DNA from 3 places in the Streptomyces sp. Y20 genome. Region 1 is predicted to be linked to each of the others. Evidence: riboswitches for the same ligand, from Rfam matches in the RefSeq annotation. Region 1 holds a riboswitch; each other region holds the start of a gene.
The links. Region 1 has a riboswitch for cyclic di-AMP ahead of ACGFT1_RS21315 (transglycosylase family protein). Riboswitches for the same ligand answer to the same signal wherever they lie in the genome.
Positions count from the first base shown of each region.

Region 2: linked by a shared signal. The riboswitch ahead of ACGFT1_RS32060 (C40 family peptidase) and the one ahead of ACGFT1_RS21315 (transglycosylase family protein) in region 1 are both predicted to bind cyclic di-AMP.
Region 3: linked by a shared signal. The riboswitch ahead of ACGFT1_RS12860 (C40 family peptidase) and the one ahead of ACGFT1_RS21315 (transglycosylase family protein) in region 1 are both predicted to bind cyclic di-AMP.

Region 1 covers NZ_JBIDDP010000008.1:82,452-87,174, forward strand. The annotation lists gene eno (phosphopyruvate hydratase) at 1-131, opposite strand, end outside; gene ACGFT1_RS21315 (transglycosylase family protein) at 469-1,206, opposite strand; cyclic di-AMP (ydaO/yuaA leader) riboswitch at 1,211-1,390, opposite strand; gene ACGFT1_RS21320 (transglycosylase family protein) at 1,573-2,661, opposite strand; gene ACGFT1_RS21325 (cytochrome P450) at 2,781-4,094, opposite strand; gene ACGFT1_RS21330 (nucleoside triphosphate pyrophosphohydrolase) at 4,343-4,723, opposite strand, start outside.
Region 2 covers NZ_JBIDDP010000017.1:114,998-119,720, forward strand. The annotation lists gene bioB (biotin synthase BioB) at 1-164, opposite strand, end outside; gene ACGFT1_RS32040 (8-amino-7-oxononanoate synthase) at 312-1,439, shown strand; gene ACGFT1_RS32045 (DUF397 domain-containing protein) at 1,497-1,718, opposite strand; gene ACGFT1_RS32050 (helix-turn-helix domain-containing protein) at 1,728-2,588, opposite strand; gene ACGFT1_RS32055 (ATP-binding protein) at 2,803-3,261, shown strand; gene ACGFT1_RS32060 (C40 family peptidase) at 3,425-3,898, opposite strand; cyclic di-AMP (ydaO/yuaA leader) riboswitch at 3,901-4,034, opposite strand; gene ACGFT1_RS32065 (hypothetical protein) at 4,474-4,723, opposite strand, start outside.
Region 3 covers NZ_JBIDDP010000004.1:325,327-330,049, reverse strand. The annotation lists gene ACGFT1_RS12870 (NlpC/P60 family protein) at 1-417, opposite strand, end outside; gene ACGFT1_RS12865 (hypothetical protein) at 845-1,198, shown strand; gene ACGFT1_RS12860 (C40 family peptidase) at 1,328-2,398, opposite strand; cyclic di-AMP (ydaO/yuaA leader) riboswitch at 2,407-2,574, opposite strand; gene pcrA (DNA helicase PcrA) at 2,815-4,723, shown strand, end outside.

The DNA.
Region 1 (4,723 bases):
CCGGTCGAGGCGCCGGACGGAACGGCGGCACGACCCGTGCTGCCGTCGTCGAGGCCGACCTCGACCTCGACCGTGGGGTTGCCTCGGGAGTCCAGGATTTCCCGGGCTACGACGACGTCGATGGACGGCACGAGCATCTCCTTCTTGGATGTGACGCTGGAAGTGCGGGGCTGGGTGCCTTACGGCTGTGCCTTGCGACTAGAGCCTAACCGTCCCGGGGCCGTCGGCCACCGACCGACCGTCCCGTGGACAAGGCGACCGTACCTTTTGTTCGTTGCCGAAACAAAGGGCTCCGGCGAAAAGAGGCCGGCACGGAGGAGAAGGTCGGCGGGCAGAAAAAAGCCCCGCCTCGGTGCGTACGGGGGAACACGCACCGGGGCGGGGAGCCCGCGGGGACGGGGGCCCCTCACGGGCCCAGGTATGCGGGCCGGGCGTGAGGGGGCTGTGGCTCCGCACGGAGCCGGGGGGTCACTTCAGGTGCAGCTGCTGGCCCGGGTAGATGAGGTTGGCGTCCTGGACGATGTCCTTGTTCAGCTCGAACAGCTTCGCCCAGCCGCCCCGCACGTGCTGCGCGGTGGCGATGGAGCTGAGGGTGTCGCCGGTGACGACCTTGTACTCGCCGTCGCCCTTCTTGACCGTCTTGCCGGTCGGGGTGGTGACGGTCTTGCTCTTGTTCTGGCTCTGGCTCGGGGCCTGGCTCGGGGCCTGGCTCGGGGTCTGGCTCGCGGACGCGGCCGGGCGCTCGGCGGAGCGGGACGCGGTCTGCTGGTCGGTGGAGCGGGTGGTGGTGCCGGCCGAGTCCGAGGTGGTGCTCGGGGCGGAGCCACTGGAGGACGCGCCCGACAGGCCCGTGCCGCAGACCGGCCAGGCGCCCTTGCCCTGCGCGGCCAGGACCTTCTCGGCGACGGCGATCTGCTGCGCCTTGCCGGCCTGGTCGGCGGTGGCGGCGTACTGCGTGCCGCCGTACGCGGCCCAGGTGGAGGCGGAGAACTGAAGGCCGCCGTAGTAGCCGTTGCCGGTGTTGATGGCCCAGTTGCCGCCGGACTCGCACTGGGCGACGGCGTCCCACTCGGAGGTGGTGGCGGCGGAGGCGGTGCCGGTCGCCATCAGCGGGGCGGCGACGGCGGCGCCGGTGACACCGGCGAGCGTGATGGCACGAACGGCCTTGGACGGACGACGGTGCTTGCCCTTGGCGGAAAACAGCATGAATCTATCCCCTCACCGACGCCTGCGAGGTGAGCTGTCGGGTTCGGGCCGGTTGAGTTGCCCGGCCGTACCTCTCGCTGTCACGCGAGGTACGGCTTCACCCCCAGCCGGTGCCAGCCTCTTCGACTGCTGGTCCCGGCACTTACCTTGGGTCCCCCGCTCCTGCCTGCGGCGCTTGACGCGACGACTGTTCCCGGGCAACCGCTGGCAGGATTCGGCGTTGCGACTGCCGGGGCTCGTGGTGACGAGCGATCTCGACCGTAGACACGTGATCGCCGGAATTTCAAAGACGATCAGGGCTTCTGAGACTCATCCCACACTTTCGCCAAAACGGACATCAAGCGCTAAATGAGGCGTCAACTCTCGCTATTCCGCGTCCGTTTCATCCCCGACTTCTAGGGTCTGACCGGCACTGATGTGGTTCGGGTCGGTGCCGATGGCCTTCTTGTTGCCGGCGTAGAGCGCGCGCCATCCGCCGTCGACGTCAAGGGAGTCGGCGATGGAGGCCAGGGTGTCGCCCTCGTGGACGATGTAGGAGTCCGGCTCCCGGGAGGCGTGCCGGCCGGCCAGTGCGGGGCTTTGACCGTTTGTCACGGTTTCATCCGCACTCGCGCCGCGGTGGCGCCCGCCGGCGTCCAGGCTGCCGGTGTCGACCAGGCTCCAAGAACCGGCGGCCTGCTGGGGATTGTCCGATTTACCGGCATCGGGGGTCGCCGTGGCCGGGCTGCCGCCACCCTGCGGGGTCCCGGCGTCCGACGGAGTGGACTTGTCGGACTTGGGAGTCCTCGTCCCGGCGGCCTTGCCGGCGTCCTTGCCCGGCTTCGCGGCCGGCGTGGTGGCCGGGCCCGAGGAGGACCCGGCGCCGGTGCCGGAACCGGCGTCCGAGCCGGCACCGGTGGAGGACGGCGAATCAGGCGAGCCGGACGTGCCGGAGGTATCGGAAGTACCGGAACTGCCGGATGTACCGGTCGATCCCGGCGAGCCGGTGGAGTCCGAGGTGCCGGTCGAACCCCCGGCGTCACCGGTGCCGCCGGTGTCACCGGAACCGCCGACGCCGGTGTCGACGTCCACGGAGCCCGAGTTCGAGGTCAGCCCGGACAGCAGGGCGCAGGTGGCCCACGGAGTGGTGCCCTTGGCGGCGAGGATCTTCTCGGCGACGGCGATCTGCTGGGAGCGGCTGGCCTGGTCGGCGCTGGCCGCGTACTGGCTGCCGCCGTACTTGGCCCAGTCGTCCTGCGAGATCTGGAGGCCGCCGAAATACCCGTTGCCGGTGTCCGCGCTCCAGGAGCCGCCGCTCTCGCATTCGGCCACCTTGTCCCACGTGGTGCCGTCGGCCGCGTGGGCGCTCGCGGCCCCGAGGAGCGGAATGGCGATGGCGGAACCGGTCACGCCGGCCGCGACGAGGAGGGCCGGAGCCTGACGGGGGCGACGGTGTCGGCCGTTCCCGGAGAGCATGCAGAAGCCTTTCGAGCGACAGCAGGACCGGCGGCGAACGGTGCCCGCCGCGCTGAGGGGTGAACGTATCGGCAGACGATCACTTGTCACAAGTTAATGCCGCACAGATCACGTGAAGATCACAAGGTTGAACGTCTGTCATTTCCCGTGAGGCGGTGGGCCTCAGGCGGGGGTGTGAACTCCACCGGCAGGGTGCGCAGGCCGCGCATGATGAGCCCGCCGCGCCAGCGCAGCTCGGCCGGGTCCGCGGCGAGACGCAGGTCGGGCAGGCGGCTGAGCAGGGTGGCGAGCGCGGTCTGGCCCTCCAGCCGGGCGAGCGGTGCGCCGAGGCAGTAGTGGATGCCGTGGCCGTAGCCGAGGTGCTGGTTGTCGCGACGGGCGAGGTCGAGCACGTCCGGGCCGGCGAACCGCTCCGGGTCCCGGTCGGCCGCGGCCAGGACGACGAGCACCGGATCGCCCGGCGCGATGTCCTGCCCGCCGATGGTGAGCGGCTCGGTGGCGAACCGCCAGGTGGCCAGCTCCACCGGGCCGTCGTAGCGCAGCAGTTCCTCCACGCCGCTCTCCAGCAGATCCTGTTCCCCGCGCGCCAGGGACTCCTGGAGCCGCAGGCGCTGCTCGGGGTGGGTGAGCAGGGCGTAGGTGCCGTTGCCGATGAGGTTGACCGTCGTCTCGAAGCCGGCGAACAGCAGGATGAAGGCCATCGCGGCGGCCTCGTTCTCGGTGAGGTGCTCGCCGTGGTCGGAGGCGCGGATCAGGCCGGAGATCAGGTCCTCGCCGGGCGCCGGTTCGGCGGGCAGGGCAGCACGCTTGCGGTGGATCAGCTCGGCGAGATAGCCGCGCATCTTCTTCACCGACCGGGCGACCCCGCCCCGGGGACCGCCGCCGTGCCGGATCATCATGCCGGCCCAGTCCCGGAAGTCGTCCTGGTCCTCGCGCGGGACGCCGAGCAGGTCGCAGATGGCGTAGATGGGCAGCGGGAAGGCGAACTCGTGGATGAGGTCGGCGGATCCCGATGCCGCGAACCGGTCGATGAGGTCGTCGGCCAGCTGCTGCACCCGGGGCGCGAACTCGGCGACCCGGCGCGGGGTGAACGCCTTGCTGACCAGCCTGCGCAACCTGGTGTGATCCGGCGGGTCGATGTTCAGCAGATGCGTCATCAGTTCGGCCTTGCGCTCGCCGGGGATGCCGGTCTTGCCCCTGGCGTGCGCGGGCTCGTCGTGATGCGCCGGGTTCTTGCTCAGCCGCTGGTCGGCCAGGGCCTGCCGGGCGTCGGCGTACCGGGTGACGAGCCAGGCCTCCACCCCGCTCGGCAACCGCGTGCGGTGCACGGGGGCGTGCTCGCGCAGCCAGGCGTAGGCGGGGTAGGGGTCGGTGGCGAACTCCCACGTGAAGAGGGCGGGCGCCGGGCCGTCGGGGCGGAGCTGGTCGGTCACTCCCCGACGGTATCCGCCTCGCCGGGCAACGCGCGGCGGGGTGACACGGCAAGCGCTTGCAGCATGCCCTCCGGCTCCCCGGCGGCCGCCCTGCTCCCCTACTCCCCTATTCCCCTGTTCTCCCCTGCTGCCCCGTTCGCGGCTGGCCGATGCGGCAGCGGGACCTCGTGCCGTGTGGCGTGGACGGCTCCTTCTCCCTTTCCGTACCTGCTCCGCGCGCCTCGCACCGGCCCGCCGGGGCGAGGGCTCTAAGCGGACAGGCCCTCAGCGGCCCGTATCGCGTCCCGGTACACCCGCGCCACCGCCCGCAGCGCCGCCTCGGGGTCGATGCCGGCCGCCTCGGCGCGGACCGCCAGCGCCAGCAGTTCGTACCCGATGCCCTCACCGCGCGGCAGGGGTACGTCCAGGTCCGCCGTGCGGGCGCGGGAGGCGAGCTTCGCGGCGAGGGCCAGGCCGGGCTGCCCGAGGGGTACGCCGTCCGTGACCGAGGTGCGCCGCTTCTCCTCGGCCTTGGTGCGCAGCCAGTGCTCCTTGACGTCCTCCGGGGTCTCGGCCGTCTCGTCGCCGAAGACGTGCGGGTGCCGGTGGACGAGCTTGGCGACGATGCCGCCGGCGACGTCGTCGACGGA
Region 2 (4,723 bases), on a different contig from region 1:
TTGAGTTTCACCCGTCGCCCGAACCAGTGCCGGCGCACCTTGCCGGCCGCGGCCACCACATCGAGCAGGTCGTCGTCGGAGGTGGCCAGCACGGCGAGTGCTTCCTCGCGGGTCGGCAGCTCGCGCCGAAGCCCCTTGTCCACCAGCGTGTTCAGCAGGTCCATGAGGCCCGATCCTGTCCTACGGGACCGCTCGGGGCCAAGGAGAGTTTGCACAACGGAGACGGTTCACCGTGTGGGTATTGCCACACACTGGGCGGCTGGTCGTGCCGCTAAGGTCTGTCCGCTACCTACAAAAGCACCGGAGGACCCATGGCGTTCGGCTGGATCGACGAGCAGGCCGAGGCGCGCCGCCGCGCCGGACTCGTCCGCACCCTGCGCCCGCGCCCCGCCGACTCCCCGTTGCTGGACCTGGCGAGCAACGACTACCTGGGTCTGGCCCACCATCCGGAGGTCACCGAAGGAGCGGCCCGGGCGGCCCGGACGTGGGGCGGCGGCTCCACCGGGTCCCGGCTGGTGACCGGCACCACCGAGTTGCACACCGAGCTGGAGCGCGCGCTGGCCGCGTTCTGCGGGTTCGAGGCGGCCCTGGTCTTCTCCTCGGGCTATGCCGCGAACCTGGCCGCGGTCACCGTCCTCGGCCCGCACGGCTCGCTCATCGTCTCCGACGCGGGCAACCACGCCTCCCTCATCGACGGCTGCCGGCTGGCGCGGGGCGGCACGCAGGTCTTCGGGCACGCCGACCCGGAGGCCGTGCGCAAGGCGCTCGGCACGCACGGGGGCGCGGCGATCGTCGTCTCCGACACGGTGTTCTCGGTCGACGGGGACCGGGCGCCGCTGGCCGCGCTGGCCGCGGCGTGCCGGGAGTACGGCGCCGGGCTGGTCGTGGACGACGCCCACGGGCTCGGCGTGCTGGGCGACGGCGGCCGGGGCGCGCCGTACGCGGCCGGCCTCGCGGGAGCCGACGACGTGGTCGCCACGGCGACCCTGTCCAAGTCGCTGGGCAGCCAGGGCGGGGTGGTGCTCGGCCCGGCCCGGGTGATCGACCATCTGGTCAACGCGGCGCGCACGTTCATCTTCGACACGGGACTGGCGCCGGCGGCGGCCGGTGCCGCGCTGGCCGCGCTGCGGCTGCTGGAGCGCGAGCCGGGGCGGGCGGCGCGCGCCCGTGAGGTGGCCGGGGAACTGCACGCACGGCTGACCGCCACGGGTCTGGAGGCGGTGCGTCCGGACGCCGCGGTGGTCTCCGTGCGGGCTCCGTCCCCGGAGCAGGCGGTGCGCTGGGCGGCCGACTGCCGTACGGCGGGCCTGTCCGTGGGCTGTTTCCGTCCTCCCTCCGTGCCCGACGGCATCTCCAGGCTGAGACTGACCGCCCGTGCGGACCTGTCCGGGGCCGAGATCGAACACGCTGTACGCGTCATCGGCGAGACGCGACCATGAGTCGGCGTGACACGGTCGTGTGTGACCGGATAACGATGAAGAAGTGACCGATTCCGATCAGAGTGCGGTGATGAATCCCGACCAGCTGTCGGCGGAGAAGAACAGCGCCGGTCCGGCCGGAATCTTGGAGTCACGCACGGCGAGCAGCCCGGCTCCGGGGCCGGAGCGCGGCCGGGCCGTCTCCACGCAGTTGTTGGCGCCCGTGCTGTAGCTGCTGCGCAGCCAGCGCACGTCGTGCAGGTCGGTGCTGGCAGGGACGTTCCCAGGCGGTGCGGACATGGTGCCTCCTTACGCGCCGTCACCTATTGCGGCGATGTAGTCCAACGAGTCCTCGGGGGAAAGGGCGTGGAACTGAAGGGTCTGGAAGGCCTCGGCGTAGGCCACCAGGTCTTCTTTCCGTTCCAGGTAGAGGCTACTCGTCAACTGGTCGAGAACGACTACATCCAGATCAGAAGTGCTCGGAAATGAGAAGATAACGAAAGGTCCGGTGAGGCCGATATGCGCTCCGGCGCTGAAGGGCAGGATCTGGAGCCGTACCTGGGGCAGCGACGCGGCCTCCATCAGCCGCTCCAGCTGACGGGACATCACCCGGGGACCGCCGACCTCGCGGCGCAGCACCGCCTCGTCCAGCACGGCGCTCAGCGCCGGCGGCGGGTCCGCGCGTAACACGTCCTGCCTGGCCAGACGCACCTCCACCAGCGTGTCCAGCCGGTCCTCGTCCAGGTCCTTCACGGCCGCCCGGGTGACCGCGCGGGCGTAGTCGGCCGTCTGGAGCAGGCCGGGGACGACCGTGGTCTCCAGGGTGCGCATGGCGCTCGCCTGCGACTCCAGGCTGATGAAATCGCGATAGGTCGGCGGCAGTTCCCCGCGATAGGCGTGCCACCAGCGGTTCCGGCCGCCCGCGTCCTGCGACCCCGCCAGCATCAGCAGCAACTCGCGCAGGTGTCCGTCGTGGACGCCGTAGGCGTCCAGCAGTAACCGCAGATCGGCCGGTTTCACACCGCTGGCGCCGGTCTCGATTCGGCTCACTTTCGACTGGTGCCAGCCGACGAGCCCGGCCGCCTCACCGCTGGTGAATCCGGCACCGGTACGCAGCCTGCGCAGTTCGGCGCCCAGTTTCCGACGGCGCACTGCCGGACCGTTCTGCATGGGCTCCTCCTTACTCCTTCCGGGCCGCCCACATACGGTTTCGCAGCGCAGAGTTCACCGCTTCGAGCGACAGATATATGCATATCCCGGTGGATCGCTCCCCCTGACCGACCCGTTGATGGCAGTCTGGCGAACAAGCACCAGTTCCGGGACCGTACTCGAAGCATTCGCTGTATGTCGGACCGCGGTCCCGCGGGAAAGGGACGACGTCGCCATGGCAGACCATCTGGAAGCATCCGTCACTCTGCCGAGCGATCCCGCCTCGGTCTCCGCCGCCCGCTCCTACGTCGTGGGCACCCTCGCGGAGTGGGGCCTGCCGCCGGACACCGAAACGGCCGACACCGTGCGGCTGATCGTCTCGGAGCTGGCCACCAACGCCGTGCAGCACACCTTCGGCCAGTCACCCACCTTCACGGTCGACATCGCACTGGACCGTGACGAACACCTGCGCATCGGCGTGACGGACAGTCATCCCCGCTTCCCGAAGAGACTGCCCGCCGCCGTGCAGCAGGACAACGGCCGCGGCATGGTCATCATCCGCTGGCTCACCGCGGAGCACGGCGGCAGGCTCCGCGTCCGTCCCACCCGTGAGGGTGGCAAAACGGTGTGTATCGAACTCCCCTGGACGCTCCCGGCCGCCGCGTTACCGGCAGGCGTGCCGCAGGAGCCCTGAGCGGCACGCCCGCCCGGCCGGTTGCGCCGGAGGACGTGCCGGCCCCGGGCCGCCCGTGCCGGCGGGCGGGCACCGGGGCGGCGCTATGGCGCTCGAAGCGGGCCCGGTGCCCGGAGCCGGCCGTTCAGCGGGCCGGGGCCGGGCGCTCCCGTTCCGCGGCCGGTCAGCTGACCCGGCCGTACCAGACGCTCCTGGTCCAGATCTTCTGGAGCCTCACCACGTCACCGGTCCTCGGGGCGTGCCAGATCTTCCCGTGGCCCGCGTAGATACCCACGTGGTAGACGCTGGAACCCGAGTGGAAGAACACCAGGTCACCGGCCCTGCGGCTGCGGGCGGAGATGTGGTGGGTCTTGTTGTACTGCTGCGCGGCGGTGCGCGGCAGCTTCTTGCCCACCTTCTTGAAGGAGTAGAAGGTCAGCCCCGAGCAGTCGAACCTGCGCGGACCTGTGGCACCCCACTGGTACGGCGCACCCTTCTTGGAGGCCGCGACGTTGAGTGCCTTCGTCGCCATCGTCGCGGCGGACGCGCCGGTGGCGAGGCCGGGCACGGCGATCGAGCCGCCGACGGCGGCGAGGGTGAGGGCAGAGGCCGTGCCGGCCCTGGCCATCAGTGACGGGACACGATTGAGCGCAGTCATGCGCAACCCTTCGTCAGCCGCCTGTGAAGGATGACCTGTCGGATTCGGGCTGGCGAAGTTGCCCGGCCGTGTCGCCACGGCTTCACCCCAAGGGAGGCTCGGAACCCCGCCCGTCCGCGTCCAGCGGACGAACATGTGTTCCGGCGACCCGTCTTGCCTGGGTCCTCCACTCCTGCCGATCCACTCCTGTCGACCGGTCATCCAGGCGGCGGCAGGACTCGGCGTCCGCCCGGATCGCCCCGCCGCGGTGGCGGGGTCTTGTCGTCAGTCAGGGATCTTGACCTACAACTGTCGTAAAATCCCAACGGAATCGGGGCTTTGTGGTGTTACTCACCACTCGCCCGTTCGGGTGGACATGGCTGTGTTCGAGACATCGTCAGGACCCGTGCGTAGCCCCGGACCTGGGGCTAAACACTCGCGGACGCATACCCGACCCATATGCCGCACAAGTCGGGAAGCCTGAAAATCATTCCGGATATCCATCGGACGGGCGTACCTCGTTCGGGCCGTTTCGAGTCCGGTGCGAACGGCAGGCGTCGATACGGGGCCCGCAGCCGGCCGGCCGGGTGTCCGCCTCAGTCGACGGTGTCGGGCGGAAGCGCGACCCGAGCGGTACGGCGCTCGCCGTCCAAGACGCGCAACGCCCGTGCCAGCGTGCCCCCGTGCAGCTCCGTCTCGCCCCGCCGGTGCATCACCTCGAGCGCGTCCCGCAGCTCTGCCGCCTTGCGTACCAGGGCCTGCGCCGCGCGCAGCCCGCGGTACGTGTCCCCGTCCCGGGCCGGATTGACGCGACCCAGCAGGTCGGCCGCCTCCAGATAGCGGTCG
Region 3 (4,723 bases), on a different contig from region 1:
GGCCCGTTCCGCGAACGCGGCGCCGTCCAGGTATCGGTCGGGGTCGCTGGAGAGGGCCAGCTGCCAGGCCGGGTCGACGCCGCCGGCCCGGTACTGTGCCGCCGCGATCGAGCCCAGTGCGTCGCGGGCCGAGCTGAGTCTCTGCTGCCTGCGGGCGGCCTGGTCCTGGAATGCAGCAATCCGTTTTTGGGCCGCCTCCGCCTTCTCCTTCGCCCCGTCGTACTTCTCGGTGGCGGTCTCGGCCTCCCGGTACAGGCGGTCCACCTCGGCCCGCACCTGCCCGGGCGTCAGCTGGGGCTCGGCGTGGCCCGTCCCGTCGAAGCCCGTCGCGGTGGCCACGCCCGCCAGGGCCAGTGTGGCCGCTGTGCGGGCCGTACCACTGAGCGAGCGTTGCCGGGGCTTGCGGTGCACTGCCAACTGGACCGTCACGTCCTTCCGTACGGCTCGTATGTCGAGCGGTCAGTGCGCCCGGCGGCGGTCCGCACAGGGGAACGGGCCGCCGCCGGGGCGCGGATGGCCGACTGCCACCCTGGTCCGGGCGGCGTGGAGAGCCGGTCACCTGGGGGAGGACGCTAGGCCGAACGGTGACGGGTTGGTAACGGACTGTGCGGAACTGTCCGAGATGAGTCGGAATATGAACACATGTGATCCCGCTGTCCAGTAGGAGTCGTTCCCTTCACACTGCGTGATGATCGAAGTGCGGAAAGTGTGACTGGCGGGAGAGGTGGGGTGCTATGGCTCGCATATATGCGACGCCCGTCGGTGTCCGCGCCCCCCCCGTCACGAGCGCTCGGGTGGGGCCGGTGACGGGGGGCCGGGAGGCGCCTGGTTAGGCTCCGGCCCCATGGACGTACTCATCCATCTCTTCGTCGGCCTGCACATCGTCGGTATCGCCGCGCTGCTCGGCGGTTTCCTCACCCAGATGAAGGCGATGGGCCGGGGCACGGCCCGGTTCGTGCCGGGAATGCTGCACGGCGCCCTGACCATGCTGGTCACCGGCGTGGCGCTGGTCGGCCTCAACCAGGCCGACGACCACCACATCAACACGGTGAAGATCGGTGTGAAGCTGGCCCTGCTGATCGTGATCCTCGGGCTGGTCTACGTCAAGCGCGACGAGGAGCGGATCGACAAGGGCCAGTTCGCGCTCGTCGGCCTGCTGACCACGGCGAACATCTTCATCGCCGTCCTCTGGACCTGATCGCAGGCCGGTAGGCCACCCGCGCCGGCCCGGTAGGCCACCCGCGCCGGCCCGGCAGGCCACCCGCGCCGGCCCAGCAGGCCAGGCAGGGCCGGCGCGGGCGGGCAGGGGGAGGGCCGGTCCGGGACGTCAGCCCGGCCGCACCACGCTGTGGACGGCCGACTCGCCGGCGGAGGAGATCGGCTCCTCACGGACGTACGCGCCGGGTCGGGGCGCGTGGATCATCATGCCGTCGCCGGTGCAGAGCCCGACGTGGCGGCGGTCGTCGTGGAAGAAGACGAGATCGCCGGGGCGGGCGTCGGCCGGCGGAACCCCGGTGCCGGCGGCGGCCTGGTCGCGGGCGGTACGCGGCAGCGTGACGCCGGCGGACTTCCAGGCGGCCTGGGTCAGGCCCGAGCAGTCGTAGGAACCGGGGCCGGCGGCACCCCACACGCAGGGCTTGCCGAGCTGGGCCCGGGCGAAGGCCACGGCCTTCCCGGCCTTGGCCGCGTCGGTGCCGGACGGCGCGGACCCCTGGGCGGTCCGCTGTGCGAGCAGCACGCGCGCGTGGGCGAGCTTCCTCTGAACGGCGGTCTTCACCGCCTTAGGGTCCCGCGCATCCCGAGCCGCGACCTCCGGGCGGCTGTCCCCGGGCGGCATCCCCCGGCCCGGTACGACCGCGTCCCTGACCGGTGGAGCCGGTGCCGCCGGTGCGAGTGTGGTGACGTCGCCTCCGGTGGGCGGCGCTACGACGCCCCCACTCCACCGGGGTGCCGCGGCGTTCCGGTCCGCCGCCGCTGCCGCGGTGCCGACTCTCCCCCCGGGCGCCACCACGGCGGCCCCGCCCCGCATGGGCGGCAGGACTGCCGTGTCCAGGGTGGGGGCGGTGCCGCGGGGGCCCGGGACGGCACGGGCCCGGGCCGCGCGCCGGGCTACCTCGTCACGGAGCCGCTGGAGGCTGTCGGCCTGCCTCCGTGGGGCGCCGGCCGGTTCCTCGGCCGCTGCGGCCGTCCCGCCGGTCGCGGAGTCCGCCCGGCGGTAGAGGTCGTCGATCTTCCGCTCGACCTCCTCCGGGCTCGGCCTGCCGTGACCGGCCTCGGGAGTGGCCTCCGCGGTCTGGGAGAGCACGGCGAGGGAGGTGAGGGCGGCGGTGGCGAGAGCGGGGGTGCGGACGCCCGCTCCGGGGGTTCCGCCGGGGCGCGGCTTGCGGTGCGACGCCAAGGGAGGCGACTCCTTCCTAGCTGCCGCCTACCGGGTTAGCTGTCGGGTTCGGGCGGATGGAAGGGTTGCCCTACGGCGTCGTCCCGGGCGGGAGTCGGCCGATTCACCCCGGGATTCGGTGGGTCCCCGGCTCCGGGCGCCGCACAGGGGCGCGCCGGACTCGGCGGAGGCCGCGCGGCCCGGCGACGTTCGCCGGAGGGGGGTCGTGCGGCCTGACGGCAACCTAGCCAACTCGTGTGGCTTCTGTGAAGGTTGGTGCGCGGTATGTCCGATACATTTCCGTGACCTCCGGGCGGGTTCACGCGCACGTGACCAGGCGCTTCCGGTGCGTGAGGGGTCTCGGGGCGCCAAGTGGCGATGATCGACTCGCGGGACGGTGACCGGTTGTCGGTGGGGCACCCTAGACTCGGAGAGCGATGAGCAGCCTCTTTGACGACAGCTTCCTGGCGGACCTCCAGCCCCCGCGTGGGCACGACGAGGAGCTCCCGCCGCCGCCCGAGCACGACCACGCTCCGGAGCCGCTTCCGGACGATCTGTTCGGCGGGAAGTTCGACGTGCCGCCGGACCGGGACTCCCACTACCGCGACGGCGCCCCGCGCCCCGTGATCGACGCGGCGGCGCTCCTGGAGGGGCTGAACGAGAACCAGCGCGCCGCGGTCGTGCACGCCGGCTCCCCGCTGCTCATCGTCGCCGGCGCCGGTTCCGGCAAGACCCGTGTGCTCACCCACCGCATCGCCCACCTGCTCGCCGAGCGCAGCGTCCACCCGGGTCAGATCCTCGCGATCACCTTCACCAACAAGGCCGCCGGCGAGATGAAGGAGCGCGTCGAGCAGCTCGTCGGCCCGCGCGCCAACGCGATGTGGGTGATGACCTTCCACAGCGCGTGTGTGCGCATCCTGCGCCGCGAGTCGAAGAAGCTCGGTTTCACCTCGTCGTTCTCGATCTACGACGCGGCCGACAGCAAGCGCCTGATGGCCCTGGTCTGCCGTGATCTGGAACTCGATCCCAAGCGCTACCCGCCCAAGTCCTTCAGCGCCAAGATCAGCAATCTGAAGAACGAGCTGATCGACGAGGAGGACTTCGCCGCCCAGGCCGCCGACGGTTTCGAGAAGACCCTCGCTCAGGCGTACGCGCTCTACCAGTCGCGGCTGCGTGAGGCCAACGCCCTCGACTTCGACGACCTGATCATGACGACGGTCAACCTGCTGCGCGCCTTCCCGGACGTCGCCGACCACTACCGCCGCCGCTTCCGGCACGTCCTGGTCGACGAGTACCAGGACACCAACCACGCCCAGTACGCCTTGGTGCGCGAGCTGGTCGGGACGGGCGAGCGTGCCGCCGAGGACGTCGACGTACCGCCCGGGGACGGCGACCTGCCGCCGGCCGAACTGTGTGTGGTGGGTGACGCCGACCAGTCGATCTACGCCTTCCGGGGCGCGACGATCCGCAACATCCTCCAGTTCGAGGAGGACTACCCGAACGCGACGACGATCCTGCTGGAGCAGAACTACCGCTCCACGCAGACGATCCTGTCCGCCGCCAACGCGGTCATCGAGCGCAACGAGTCCCGCCGCCCTAAAAACCTGTGGACCAACGCCGGCCACGGCGCCCGGATCACCGGTTACGTCGCCGACACCGAACACGACGAGGCGCAGTTCGTCGCGGACGAGATAGACCGGCTCACCGACGCGGGCGAGGCACGCGCGGGGGACGTCGCCGTCTTCTACCGCACCAACGCCCAGTCCCGTGTCTTCGAAGAGGTCTTCATCCGCGTCGGCCTGCCGTACAAGGTCGTCGGCGGCGTCCGCTTCTACGAGCGCAAGGAGGTCCGGGACGTCCTGGCCTACCTGCGTGTGCTCGCCAACCCCGAGGACTCCGTGCCGCTGCGCCGCATCCTCAATGTGCCCAAGCGGGGCATCGGCGACCGCGCGGAGGCCATGGTCGACGCCCTCGCCCAGCGCGAGAAGATCAGCTTCCCGCAGGCCCTGAAGCGGGTCGACGAGGCGTACGGCATAGCCGCTCGGTCCACGAACGCCGTGAAGCGGTTCAACACGCTGATGGAGGACCTGCGCACGATCGTCGAATCGGGCGCCGGCCCGGCGACCGTCCTCGAAGCCGTACTCGAACGCACCGGTTACCTGGCCGAGTTGCAGGCCTCCACCGACCCGCAGGACGAGACCCGCATCGAGAACCTTCAGGAACTCGCCGCCGTGGCGCTCGAGTTCGAGCAGGAGCGCGGCGAAGGGGAGGCCGGCACGCTCGCCGACTTCCTGGAGCAGGTCGCCCTGGTCGCCGACTCCGACCAGATTCCCGACGAGGAGGGCG